DNA from 2 places in the Mesorhizobium sp. M1E.F.Ca.ET.041.01.1.1 genome. Region 1 is predicted to be linked to the other one. Evidence: riboswitches for the same ligand, from Rfam matches in the RefSeq annotation. Region 1 holds a riboswitch; the other holds the start of a gene.
The links. Region 1 has a riboswitch for cobalamin ahead of EOA38_RS14910 (co-chaperone GroES). Riboswitches for the same ligand answer to the same signal wherever they lie in the genome.

Region 1 (6,127 bases):
GCGCCTCAAGCGCCCTCAGCACGATCGAGATACCCGCCGTCACATCGGCATTGGCGCCATTCAAGCCGGCAAGCGCCGATCTGGCGCGCAAGAGCGCCACGCCACCGCCTGCAACGATGCCTTCTTCCACAGCGGCACGCGTAGCATTCAGCGCGTCGTCGATGCGATCCTTCTTTTCCTTGACTTCGGACTCGGTGGCGCCGCCGACGCGAATGACCGCAACGCCGCCGGCGAGCTTCGCCAGTCGCTCCTGCAGCTTTTCCTTGTCGTAGTCGGAAGTGGTTTCCTCGATCTGACTTTTGATCTGCTGTATGCGCGCCTGAATGGTCGCCTTGTTGCCGGCGCCGTCTATGATCGTGGTCGTGTCCTTCTCGATCAGCACGCGCTTGGCGCGGCCGAGCATGTCAATGGCAATGTTCTCCAGTTTGATGCCGAGATCCTCGGAAATCATCTGGCCGGCGGTGAGCACGGCGATGTCTTCCAGCATCGCCTTGCGGCGATCGCCGAAGCCAGGCGCCTTGACGGCCGCGACCTTGAGGCCGCCGCGCAGCTTGTTGACGACGAGCGTCGCCAGCGCCTCGCCCTCGACATCCTCGGCGATGATCAACAATGGCTTGCCACTTTGCACCACGGCTTCGAGGATCGGCAGCAGCGTTTGCAGATTGCCGAGCTTCTTTTCATGGATGAGGACGTAGGCGTCCTCCAGCTCGGCGCGCATCTTCTCGGCATTGGTGACGAAATAGGGCGAGAGATAGCCGCGGTCGAACTGCATGCCTTCGACGACGTCGAGTTCGGTCTCGGCGGTCTTTGCTTCCTCGACGGTGATGACGCCGTCGTTGCCGACCTTGTCCATCGCCTTGGCGATCATGTCGCCGACGGTGGCATCGCCATTGGCGGCGATGGTGCCGACCTGCGCGATCTCACCGGCCGATTTGACCTTCTTGGACCGCGCCTGGACTTCCTTGACCACCGCGGCAACGGCCTGGTCGATGCCACGCTTCAGGTCCATCGGGTTCATGCCGGCGGCGACGAGCTTGGCGCCTTCGCGCAGGATCGATGCGGCCAGCACCGTGGCGGTGGTTGTGCCGTCACCGGCAAGGTCGTTGGTCTTCGAGGCCACTTCGCGCACCATTTGCGCGCCCATGTTCTCGAACTTGTCGGCAAGCTCGATTTCCTTGGCGACGGCGACGCCGTCCTTGGTGATGCGTGGCGCGCCATAGGCCTTGTCGATGACGACATTGCGGCCCTTGGGGCCTAGTGTCACCTTGACGGCGTTGTTGAGAAGCTCGACGCCGCGCAGCATGCGGTCGCGGGCATCGGTGGAGAATTTGATTTCCTTGGGGGGCATGATTTTTCCAGTTCGGTTGGGACGGCAAGACGCCGACGGCGTCGCCCGGAGACTCAGAATCGGGAGCGTCCTATGCGCGTCCGGTGAATACGCGCGGCGCGCACGTCAGGCGGCCCTCTTGGCAGCCACGGTCTTGTTGAAGATGATGCCCATGATGTCGGCTTTCTTCATGATCAGAAGGTCATCGCCGTCGATCTTGACCTCGGTGCCCGAGTATTTGCCGAACAGGATCAGGTGGCTCGCCTTGGCCTTGAGCGCGACCAGCGCGCCGTCTTCGTCGCGTGCGCCCTGGCCGACGGCGATGACTTCGCCTTCCTGCGGCTTTTCCTTGGCATTGTCGGGAACAATGATGCGGCCCTTGGATTTGGTGTCACTTTCCGCGCGCCTGATGACGACGCGGTCTTGGAGTGGCCGGAATTTCATGGAAGCTTCTTTCTGAGGCCGGCATAGCGGCCACGCCCATATATAGCCCGGTTGGCACTCGTTAGATAGAAGTGCCAAACTTAATTCTCGAGCGCCCCAAAATAGTGGAAATCGAGATAGGGGTAATCAAAAACAGTTCCGCCATCTCGGCAGCTTCCCAGGCCTTGGCCCAGTGGTCCTTGTGGAGACGAAAAGCGCCGCTGCCGTAGCGGGGGCAGCGCCGGCACCGACTTCCCAATTATCCCATCCGCGAGACGAACGTGCACCTTAAGCACCCTGATCAAATCATCGATCGCCCAAACCGGTCCACAGGAATGCGAGATCGGTCAGGGGCAAGGACGACTGGCGGTAATAGGGACTTACTCCGCCGCTTCGGCGTAGCGCGCCGGCACATAGTTGAGGATCGGCCCAAGCCAGCGCTCGACCTCCGCCAGCGGCATGGCCTTGCGCCGCGCATAGTCCTCGACCTGATCGCGCTCGACCTTAGCGACGCCGAAATAATAGCTTTCGGGATGCGACAGGTAGATGCCGGAGACGGAGGAGCCGGGCCACATGGCGAAGCTTTCGGTCAGGCTGACGGCCGCATTGCGTTCGCCGTCGAGCAGACGAAACAGCGTCGCCTTTTCCGTATGGTCGGGTTGCGCCGGATAGCCAGGTGCCGGGCGGATGCCGCGATAGGGTTCGCCGATCAGGTCGTCCGGGGCCAGGTTCTCATCGGGCGCGTAACCCCAGAACTCCTTGCGCACCTTCTCGTGCATGCGCTCTGCGAAGGCTTCGGCGAAACGGTCGGCCAGCGCCTTGACCATGATCGAGGAATAGTCGTCGTTGGCCCGCACGAAGCGCTCGGCGATCGCCACTTCCTCGATGCCCGCGGTGACTATGAAGCCGCCCACATAGTCGGCCTTGCCGCTGTCCACAGGCGCCACGAAATCCGACAATGCGACATTGGCCTTGCCGTCGCGCTTGGCCAGCTGCTGGCGCAGCGTGAAGAATGTCGCCAGTTCGTGCGAGCGGGCCTCATCCGTGAACAGTCTGATATCGTCGCCGGCGGTATTGGCCGGCCAGAAGCCGATCACGCCCTTGGGCGCAAACCATTTTTCCGCGATGATCTTCGCCAGCATCGCCTGGGCGTCCTCGAAGAGCTGGCGTGCCGCCGGCCCCTGGTCCTCGTCGTCGAGGATTTTGGGATAGCGGCCCTTCAACTCCCAGGTTTGGAAGAATGGCGTCCAGTCGATATAGCGGGCAAGCTCGGCCAGATCCCAGCCTTCGAAGACCTTTAGGCCAAGGAAGGACGGTTTTGGCGGCTCGTAGCCCGTCCAGTCGACCTTGTGGGCATTGGCCCGCGCCCTGGCGAGCGGCAGCCGCTGCTTGTCGGCTTCGCTGCGCGCATGCGCGTCGGCAACCTTCTTGTACTCCGCGCGAACGTTCTCGACATAGCCGGCCTTGGCCTCGTTCGACAGCAGTGCCGACACCACGCCGACGGCGCGGCTGGCGTCGGCGACATACACCGTCTGGCCTTTCGCATAGCGCGGATGGATCTTGACCGCCGTATGCACGCGGCTGGTCGTCGCACCGCCGATCAGCAGCGGAATGTCGAAGCCTTCACGTTCCATCTCGGCCGCCATATGCGCCATCTCGTCGAGCGAGGGCGTGATCAGGCCGGACAGGCCGATGACGTCGACCTTTAGCTCACGCGCCGTCTGCAGGATCTTCGCCGCAGGCACCATGACGCCAAGATCGATGATCTCATAATTGTTGCAGGCAAGGACTACGCCGACGATGTTCTTGCCGATGTCGTGGACATCGCCCTTTACCGTCGCCATCAGGATCTTGCCGGCGGTCTGGCGCTCGCCATTGTCGATCCCGCTGGCGGCGTTCGCCAGCTTCTCCGCCTCCATGTGCGGCAGCAGGCCGGCCACCGCCTGCTTCATCACGCGGGCCGACTTCACCACTTGCGGCAGGAACATCTTGCCGGCGCCGAACAGGTCGCCGACGACATTCATGCCCGCCATCAGCGGGCCTTCGATGACATGCAGCGGCCGCTCGGCGGCGCGCCGCGCGTCGTCCGTGTCCGCGTCGATGAATTCGGTGATGCCATTGACCAGCGCGTGCGAAATGCGCTGCTCGACCGGCCAGTCGCGCCAGGCGAGAACGCGTTCCTGCGCCTCCTTGCCCGCCGTGCCCTTGAAGCGTCCGGCGAGTTCCAGCATGCGCTCGGTCGCCGTGCCGCCGCCCTTTGGCTCACGGTTGTTGACAACATCCTCGCAGGCTTCGCGCAGTTCCGGGTCGATGGTGTCGTAGACGGCAAGCTGCCCGGCATTGACGATGCCCATGTCCATGCCCGCCTGGATGGCGTGGTAGAGGAACACGGCATGCATGGCCTCGCGCACCGGTTCGTTGCCGCGGAACGAAAAGGAGAGGTTCGACACGCCGCCCGAAATATGGACATGAGGAAGCGTCGCGGTGATCTCGCGCGCAGCGTCGATGAAATCGACACCGTAATTGTTGTGTTCATCGATGCCGGTGGCGATGGCGAACACGTTCGGATCGAAGACGATATCCTCGGACGGGAAGCCTGCCTGTTCAGTCAGGAGCTTGTAGGCGCGGGTGCAGATCTCGACCTTGCGCGCCCTGGTGTCGGCCTGGCCGTCCTCGTCGAAGGCCATGACGACCACCGCAGCGCCATAGGCGCGCACCAGCCTGGCATGATGCAGGAACGCTTTCTCGCCTTCCTTCATGGAGATGGAGTTGACCAGCGGCTTGCCCTGGACGCATTTCAGGCCGGCCTCGATGACTTCCCACTTGGAACTGTCGATCATCACGGGAACGCGGGCAATGTCCGGCTCGGCCGCGATCAGGTTGAGATATTCGACCATCGCCTTCTTCGAATCGATCAGGCCCTCGTCCATGTTGATGTCGATGATCTGGGCGCCGTTGGCGACCTGGTCGCGCGCGACATCGAGCGCGGCGACATAGTCGCCCGCCGTGATCAGCTTCCTGAACCTGGCGGAGCCCGTGACATTGGTGCGCTCGCCGACATTGACGAACGGAATCTCGTCGGTCAGCGTGAACGGCTCGAGGCCCGACAGGCGCATCTTCGGCTCGATCTTCGGGATGGCGCGCGGCGGATATTTCTTCACCGCCGCCGCGATGGCGCGGATATGGTCCGGCGTCGAGCCGCAGCAGCCGCCGACGACATTGACCAATCCGTCGCGCGCAAAACCCTCGATCTGTTCAGCCATGAATTCCGGGCTCTCGTCATACCGGCCGAATTCATTAGGCAGGCCGGCATTCGGATAGGCGCAGACAAAGGTGCCGGCTACGCCCGAAAGCTCATCCAGATGCGCGCGCATGGCGTTGGCGCCGAGCGCGCAATTGAGGCCGATCGTGAACGGGCTGGCGTGACGGACCGAATGCCAGAGCGCCGTCGGCGTCTGGCCGGAGAGCGTGCGGCCGGACAGGTCGGTGATCGTGCCGGAGATCATGACCGGCAGATGAATGCCCTTTTCGACAAAGATCTCGTTGCAGGCGAAGATCGCCGCCTTGGCGTTCAGCGTGTCGAAGATGGTCTCGATCAGGATGATGTCGGCGCCGCCATCGAGCAGCCCGCGCAGCTGCTCGCCATAGGCATAGCGCAATTTGTCGAAAGTCACGGCGCGGTAACCGGGATTGTTGACATCCGGCGACATCGAGGCGGTGCGGTTGGTCGGCCCGAGAGCGCCGGCGACAAACCGCCGCTTGCCGTCTTCCTGTTGTGCCCGGATCAAAGCACGGCGGACAAGCCGAGCGCCGTCGCGATTGAGGTCGTAGACGGCATTCTCCATGCCGTAATCGGCCTGCGCTATGGAGGTTGATGAGAAGGTGTTGGTCTCGATGATGTCCGCGCCGGCAATAGCGTACTGATAATGAATGTCCTCGATCGCCTTGGGCTGGCTCAGGATCAAAAGATCGTTGTTGCCCTTCTGGTGACAGGCGCAACCGACGAACCTGTCGCCGCGGAAATGGTCCTCGTCGAAACCAAGACCCTGGATCTGGGTGCCCATGGCACCGTCAAGGATCAGGATGCGTTCGCGCGCAGTAGCTTGAAGCGTAGCCAGGATTTCCGACCCGTCTCGCTTCTCGCCGGCCGGACCAAACAGATCGTCCAGTGAGAACGGACTTTGCGACATTCTTTGTCCTTGTAACGACTGTTCAGCCAGTAGTCACATAAAGACATCTTTATGTCAACATGCCTTTGGCGAGGCAATCCGTTACCGCTAAAGCTTCCCGGAGTTAGATGCGGGTAAGACGCAGCGCCGCAACGCGATTGCATCGAGCTCGTCAGGTCAGAGGGTAAGGGCGAGCATTGAACTCTGC
Region 2 (6,417 bases), on a different contig from region 1:
ACCGGCGCCAGCGTCGGCTACGGTGTCGGCCACATCTCCACCGATCCCGATGGACCGATGTCCTTTGCCTTGTGGGGCGGGGTTGTCGGCTTCGGCGTCGTCTCGATCGCCGTCTACTGGATCCGCGAATATATCCTCTATGTGCTCAAGGCCGGTCACATCGCCGTCATGGTCCACCTGATCGATGGCCACGACGTCCCCGACGGCCAGCGCCAGATCGCCTATGCGAAGGAAGTGGTGACCCAGCGCTTCGCCGAGGCCAACATTCTTTTCGTCGTCGACCAATTGGTGAAGGGCGCCATCCGCGCCATCACCGGCCTGATCGGCGGCATCGCGGCGTTCTTGCCCATTCCGGGCTTGAACGGCCTCGTCAGCTTCATCAACACCGTCATCCGCCTGTCGCTGACCTATGTCGACGAGATCATCCTCGGCTACAACATCCGCATCAATTCGAACTCTCCGTTCGAAACCGCCAGGCAAGGCGTCGTGCTCTACGCGCAGAACGGCAAGCACATGGTCAAGAACGCCGTCTGGCTGGCGGTGATCATGTGGGGCGTGTCCTTCGTCATCTTTCTTTTGATGCTGGCGCCGGCAGGCGCGATCCTGTGGGTCATGCCGGGCCAGCTTGCCGGCTGGGCCTTCGTGCTGGCAATCGTCTTTGCCTGGGCCTTCAAGGCGGCCTTCATCGAACCCTTCGCCATCGTCTCGCTGATGCAGGTCTATTTCGACGCCATCGAAGGCCAGGTTCCGAACCCGGAATGGGATCAGCGGCTGGCCGAAGCGTCATCGAAATTCAGAGAGCTTCGCGACAAGGCGCTCGGCTCCTTCGGCGGCTCGCGCTGGGATTCGCCCCGGGCTGCTTGATCGGCAGCCCCTTGATCACGACGGCAGCCCGATCACGGCTTCGGCTGCTCTCCGAGGCGGGCAATCGCCGACTTGAGCGGCGCCTCGCCGGCGCCGCAAAAGGTCTCGCTCATCACCAGCTCGGCCAGCGGCAGGCGCTTGCCCCAGCCATGCGCCTCGAGGTCCGGCCTCGGCGCGAATTCCGAAACACGGCCGACGCAGAGATAGGCAACCGGCGTGACGTGCTCGGGGATCGACAGGAGCCGCTTCAGCGCGTCCGTTTCGATGATGCTCACCCAGCCGACGCCGACACCTTCCGCCCGCGCCGCCAGCCAGAAGTTCTGCACCGCGCAGACGGTGCTGTAGAGGTCCATTTCCGGGTTGTGCCAGCGCCCGAGCGGCGAGTTCCTTGAACGCTGCCGGTCGCAGGTGATGCAGAGATTGAGCGCGCTTTCGCAGATGCCCTCGAGCTTCAGCTTGCGGTAGAGCGCCTGCCGCTCCGCCTCGATCGCCGGCAATTCCTGCTCGCGCGCGGCAAGGAACAGGTCGCGCACCTGCCGCCGCCTTGTCACATCGCGGATAACGATGAAATTCCAGGGCTGCATGTAGCCGACCGACGGCGCGTGATGGGCGGCCGTCAGCAGCCGCGCCAGAACGGCATCGTCGATACCGTCGGCAACGAAATGGCTGCGCACGTCGCGCCGGGTGAACATCGCCCGATAGACGGCATCGCGCGCCAATTGGTCAAAGTCATCGCCGCCCATGGCGGCCGCTTGTGCCTGCATCGCTTGTCCCTTGCGACAGCAGTCCTCCGCCTGACCATGCGGAAGACCATGTCTGCCGGGCCGGTCTTCTGGCTCGGGATCGACCCACGTCCGGCGCCTTCCCGTCTAGGACAGTGGCTTTTGCCGGCGCGGTCCCCCTCACAGCGTTGGGCACGCCACGGAGTTCAACCGTGTTCCCGATTCTCCCGCCTCGCGGGCACCAGGCAGCAGTCCGACCTTATCGCGAAGCAGAGGCCGCGCCAATGCCGCCAGCGACACTATCGGGCGCAATTTTCCCCAGCCATTCGGCCATCAAACATGGTCATCCGGGCCACGCGTGCCTAGATTAGGCGCCATGACCACCCGTCTCTACACCCATCCGGTATTCTTGGAACACCTCACGCCGCCCGGCCACCCTGAAAGGCCGGACCGTTTGCGCGCCATCGAGCGCGTGCTGGATGACGAGGCTTTTTCGGCTCTCGACCGCGTCAAGGCGCCGGAAGGCGACGAGGCGACCATCCTCTACGCGCATCCGGAAGATTTTGTTGCCCGCATCCGCGCGGCCATTCCCGCAAGCGGTATCGTCTCCATCGACGCCGACACCAGCGCCAGCCCGAAGAGCTGGCAGGCCGCGGTGACGGCGATCGGTGCCGCCAACGCGGCGATAGACGATGTCTTCGAAGGCCGCGCCGCCAATGCCTTCGTCGCCGCGCGCCCGCCCGGCCACCACGCCGAAAAGACCACCGCGATGGGCTTTTGCCTGTTCAACACCGCGGCGATCGCCGCCCGTCATGCACAGAAGAAGCATCAGGCCGAGCGCGTCGCCATCGTCGATTGGGACGTCCACCACGGCAACGGCACGCAGGACATCTTCTGGGACGATCCGTCGGTGCTTTATTGCTCGACGCACCAGATGCCGCTCTATCCGGGCACCGGCGCGAAAAGCGAAACCGGCGCCGGCAACATCGTCAACGCGCCGCTGGCACCCCGCACCGGCAGCGAGCTGTTCCGCGACGCCTTCCTTTCGCGCGTGCTGCCGTCGATCGACGCGTTCGCGCCGGACCTGATCATCATTTCCGCCGGCTTCGATGCGCACCATCGCGATCCGCTCGCCGAGATCAACCTGACCGAGGACGATTTCGATTGGGCAACCGGCCAGTTGATGGAGCGCGCCGGGCGCCATAGCGGCAACCGGCTCGTCAGCCTGCTGGAGGGCGGCTACGATCTGCAGGGACTGGCATTTTCGGTCGCCGCCCATGTCGGGCGGCTGATGAAAGGATAAATGATGGCTGATGAAGCTAACCAAGACGTCAAAACGATGAGCTTCGAACAGGCGCTCGACGCGCTGGAGAAGATCGTCGATGATCTGGAGCGCGGCGACGTCCCGCTCGACCAGTCCATCCGGATCTACGAGCGCGGCGAGGCGCTGAAGGCGCATTGCGACCGGTTGCTCAAGGCGGCCGAGGACAAAGTCGAGAAGATCAGGCTTTCGCGCGACGGCAAGCCGGTTGGAACGGAGCCGCTCGACGCCGAGTAAGGTGTGTTGCAAGGAGTTCAAGCATGTGCCGAAACATCAAGACCCTGTTCAACTTCGAACCGCCGGCAACCGACGACGAGGTCCATGATGCAGCCCTGCAGTTCGTGCGCAAGCTGAGCGGCTCGACCAAGCCCTCCAAGCGCAACGAGCACGCCTTCCACCATGCCGTCGAGGCGATTGCCGCCGCGGCGCGCGAACTGCTCGATTCGATGGAAACCACCCAGCATCCGCGCAATCGCGAGGAAGAGGCGGCCAAGGCGAAAGCCAGATCCGCGCTCCGCTTCGCCTGAGACCTGCCATGAGCTTCTTTCCAGGCAACGATCCCGAGGCCGGCGACGCCTTCGCCTGCGACCAGATCGAATTGATGGTGATCCCCAACGCCAAGGACATCGGCGGCTTCGAGGTCCGCCGCGCCTTGCCGACCGCAAAACGCAGGCTGGTCGGACCGTTCATCTTCTTCGACCGCATGGGGCCGGCCATCCTGCGCGCCGGCCATGCGATCGACGTGCGCCCGCATCCGCATATCGGGCTTTCCACCGTCACCTATCTGTTCGACGGCAAGATCCGGCACCGCGACTCGCTCGGCACCGAAATGGTGATCGCGCCAGGCGATGTGAACCTGATGACCGCCGGCCGCGGCATCGTCCACTCCGAGCGCACGCCGGAAGAGCTGCGCGGCGCGCCGATGTCGGTCTCCGGCTTGCAGACCTGGCTCGCCTTGCCCGACGGCAAGGAGGAGATCGCCCCGGTCTTCGCCAACACATCGGTGATCCGCCTGCCCGAGATCGACGCCGAAGGCGTCAGCGGCCGCGTCGTCATCGGCGAATTTTCCGGGCTGCGCTCGCCGGTCGCGACCGCATCGGACACGCTTTATGCCGATCTGCGGCTGGCGGCGGGCGCCAGCGTGAAAATCCCCGCCGATGCCGAGGAACGCGCCATCTATACGCTGGAGGGCGAGGTCTCGATTGCCGGCGATCATTTTCCGGCCGAGCGGCTTCTGGTGTTCAAACCGGGCGAGGAGATCGTCGTTTCGTCCGAACGGGGCGCGCATTTCATGCTGTTCGGTGGAGCGTCGCTGGGCTCCAAGCGTTATATATGGTGGAATTTCGTTTCGTCCTCGAAAGAACGCATCGAGCAGGCCAAGGAAGAATGGAAGACAGGCCGCTTCGATATCGTTCCTGGCGATGAGGAAGAATTCATCCCGTTGCCGGAAGGTTAGAACTGGATGGACATCCTGCGCCAACCGCGTCACTGACACGCATTTACATTCGCTCGCCAGCGGCATATTTCGCGCATGATCAACGCGCATATTTGTGAAAGTTGGAGCAATTCCAGGAAAAATGTGAAACGGTTTTCCGTCCGGAATTGCGTGAAACAGAAAAGACAGAGCGGTCCCGTGAAACGGTTAACCGCTCTGATGCAAGGTTAAGATCTCAGCAGGCCGCCAAAGAGTGAACCCGAAGCCCGATACGCCACTTCTCGACAAGGTCCGCATTCCCGCGGATTTGCGGGCGCTCGACGAAAGCGAGCTGCCGCAGCTGGCGACCGAGCTGCGCGCCGAACTGATCGACGCCGTTTCGCACACCGGCGGCCATCTCGGCGCCGGCCTTGGCGTCGTCGAGCTGACGGTTGCGCTGCACTATGTCTTCAACACGCCGGAAGACCGGCTGATCTGGGATGTCGGCCACCAGGCCTATCCGCACAAGATCCTGACCGGCCGCCGCGACCGCATCCGCACGCTGCGCCAGGAGGGTGGCCTCTCCGGCTTTACGCGGCGAGCCGAGAGCGAATACGACCCCTTCGGCGCCGCACACTCCTCGACCTCGATTTCCGCCGGTCTCGGCATGGCCATGGGCCGCGATCTGTCGGGCGGCCGCAACAATGTCATCGCGGTGATTGGCGACGGAGCGATGTCGGCCGGCATGGCCTATGAGGCGATGAACAACGCCGGTGCGCTCGACGCCCGTCTGATCGTCATCCTCAACGACAACGACATGTCGATCGCCCCGCCGACCGGCGCGATGAGCGCCTATCTGGCGAGGCTCGCCTCCGGCAAGACCTATCTCGGCCTGCGCGATTTCGGCAAGAAGCTGACCTCCTATTTCGGCAAGCGCGCCGACAGTGCCATCACCCGGGCGGTCGAGCACGCGCGCGGTTACGTCACCGGCGGCACGCTGTTCGAGGAGATGGGATTTTTCCACATCGGCCCGATCGACGGACACAATCTGGAGCATCTGATCCCGGTGCTGAAGAATGTTCGCGACAATGCCGACGGCCCGGTGCTGATCCATGTCGTGACCCAGAAGGGCAAGGGCTACGCGCCGGCGGAAGCCGCCGCCGACAAATATCACGGCGTCAACAAGTTCGACGTCATCACCGGCGCGCAGGCCAAGGCGCCGGCCAACGCGCCGAGCTACACCAAGGTCTTCGCCGAAAGCCTGATCCAGGAGGCCCGCGAGGACGACCGCATCGTGGCGATCACCGCCGCCATGCCGAGCGGCACCGGCCTCGACCTCTTCGGCGAGGTGTTCCCGGCCAGAACCTTCGATGTCGGCATCGCCGAGCAGCATGCGGTGACCTTCGCCGCCGGCTTGGCCACCGAGGGCTACAAGCCCTTCGCTGCCATCTATTCAACCTTCCTGCAGCGCGCCTACGACCAGGTCGTGCATGACGTGGCGATCCAGAAACTGCCGGTGCGCTTCCCGATCGACCGCGCCGGCTTCGTCGGCGCCGACGGCGCCACCCATTGCGGCGCCTTCGACACGACCTTCCTGGCTTCTCTGCCCGGCTTCGTCGTCATGGCCGCCGCCGACGAAGCGGAACTGCGCCACATGGTGCGCACCGCCGCTTCTTATGACGGCGGCCCGATCGCTTTCCGCTATCCGCGCGGCAACGGCGTCGGCGTCGACATGCCGGAGCGCGGCTCGGTGCTCGAAATCGGCAAGGGACGGATCCTGAAGGAAGGGACCAAGGTGGCGCTGCTTTCCTTCGGCACGCGGCTGCAGGATTGCCTGATGGCAGCGGAGGAGCTCGGCGCGGCCGGCCTCTCCACCACCGTTGCCGACGCCCGCTTCGCCAAGCCGCTGGACGAGGATCTCATCCGCCGCCTCGCGCGCTCGCATGAGGTTCTGGTGACGGTGGAGGAGGGCGCTGTCGGCGGCTTCGCCAGCCATGTGCTGCATTTCCTCGCCCATGAAGGCCTGCTGGAAAATGGCCTCAAGGTCCGCCCGCTGATCTTGCCCGACGAGTTCACCGATCACGCCAAGCCGGAAA

Region 2: linked by a shared signal. The riboswitch ahead of bluB (5,6-dimethylbenzimidazole synthase) and the one ahead of EOA38_RS14910 (co-chaperone GroES) in region 1 are both predicted to bind cobalamin.

The regions. Positions count from the first base shown of each region.
Region 1 is NZ_RZSL01000152.1:239-6,365, forward strand. It holds partial or broken gene groL (chaperonin GroEL) at 1-1,348, opposite strand, end outside; gene EOA38_RS14910 (co-chaperone GroES) at 1,454-1,771, opposite strand; cobalamin riboswitch at 1,770-2,056, opposite strand; gene metH (methionine synthase) at 2,131-5,940, opposite strand.
Region 2 is NZ_RZSL01000320.1:584-7,000, forward strand. It holds gene EOA38_RS22995 (hypothetical protein) at 1-864, shown strand, start outside; gene bluB (5,6-dimethylbenzimidazole synthase) at 897-1,628, opposite strand; cobalamin riboswitch at 1,669-1,847, opposite strand; gene EOA38_RS23005 (histone deacetylase family protein) at 1,963-2,889, shown strand; gene EOA38_RS23010 (exodeoxyribonuclease VII small subunit) at 2,893-3,144, shown strand; gene EOA38_RS23015 (DUF2277 domain-containing protein) at 3,168-3,434, shown strand; gene EOA38_RS23020 (pirin family protein) at 3,443-4,363, shown strand; gene dxs (1-deoxy-D-xylulose-5-phosphate synthase) at 4,596-6,417, shown strand, end outside.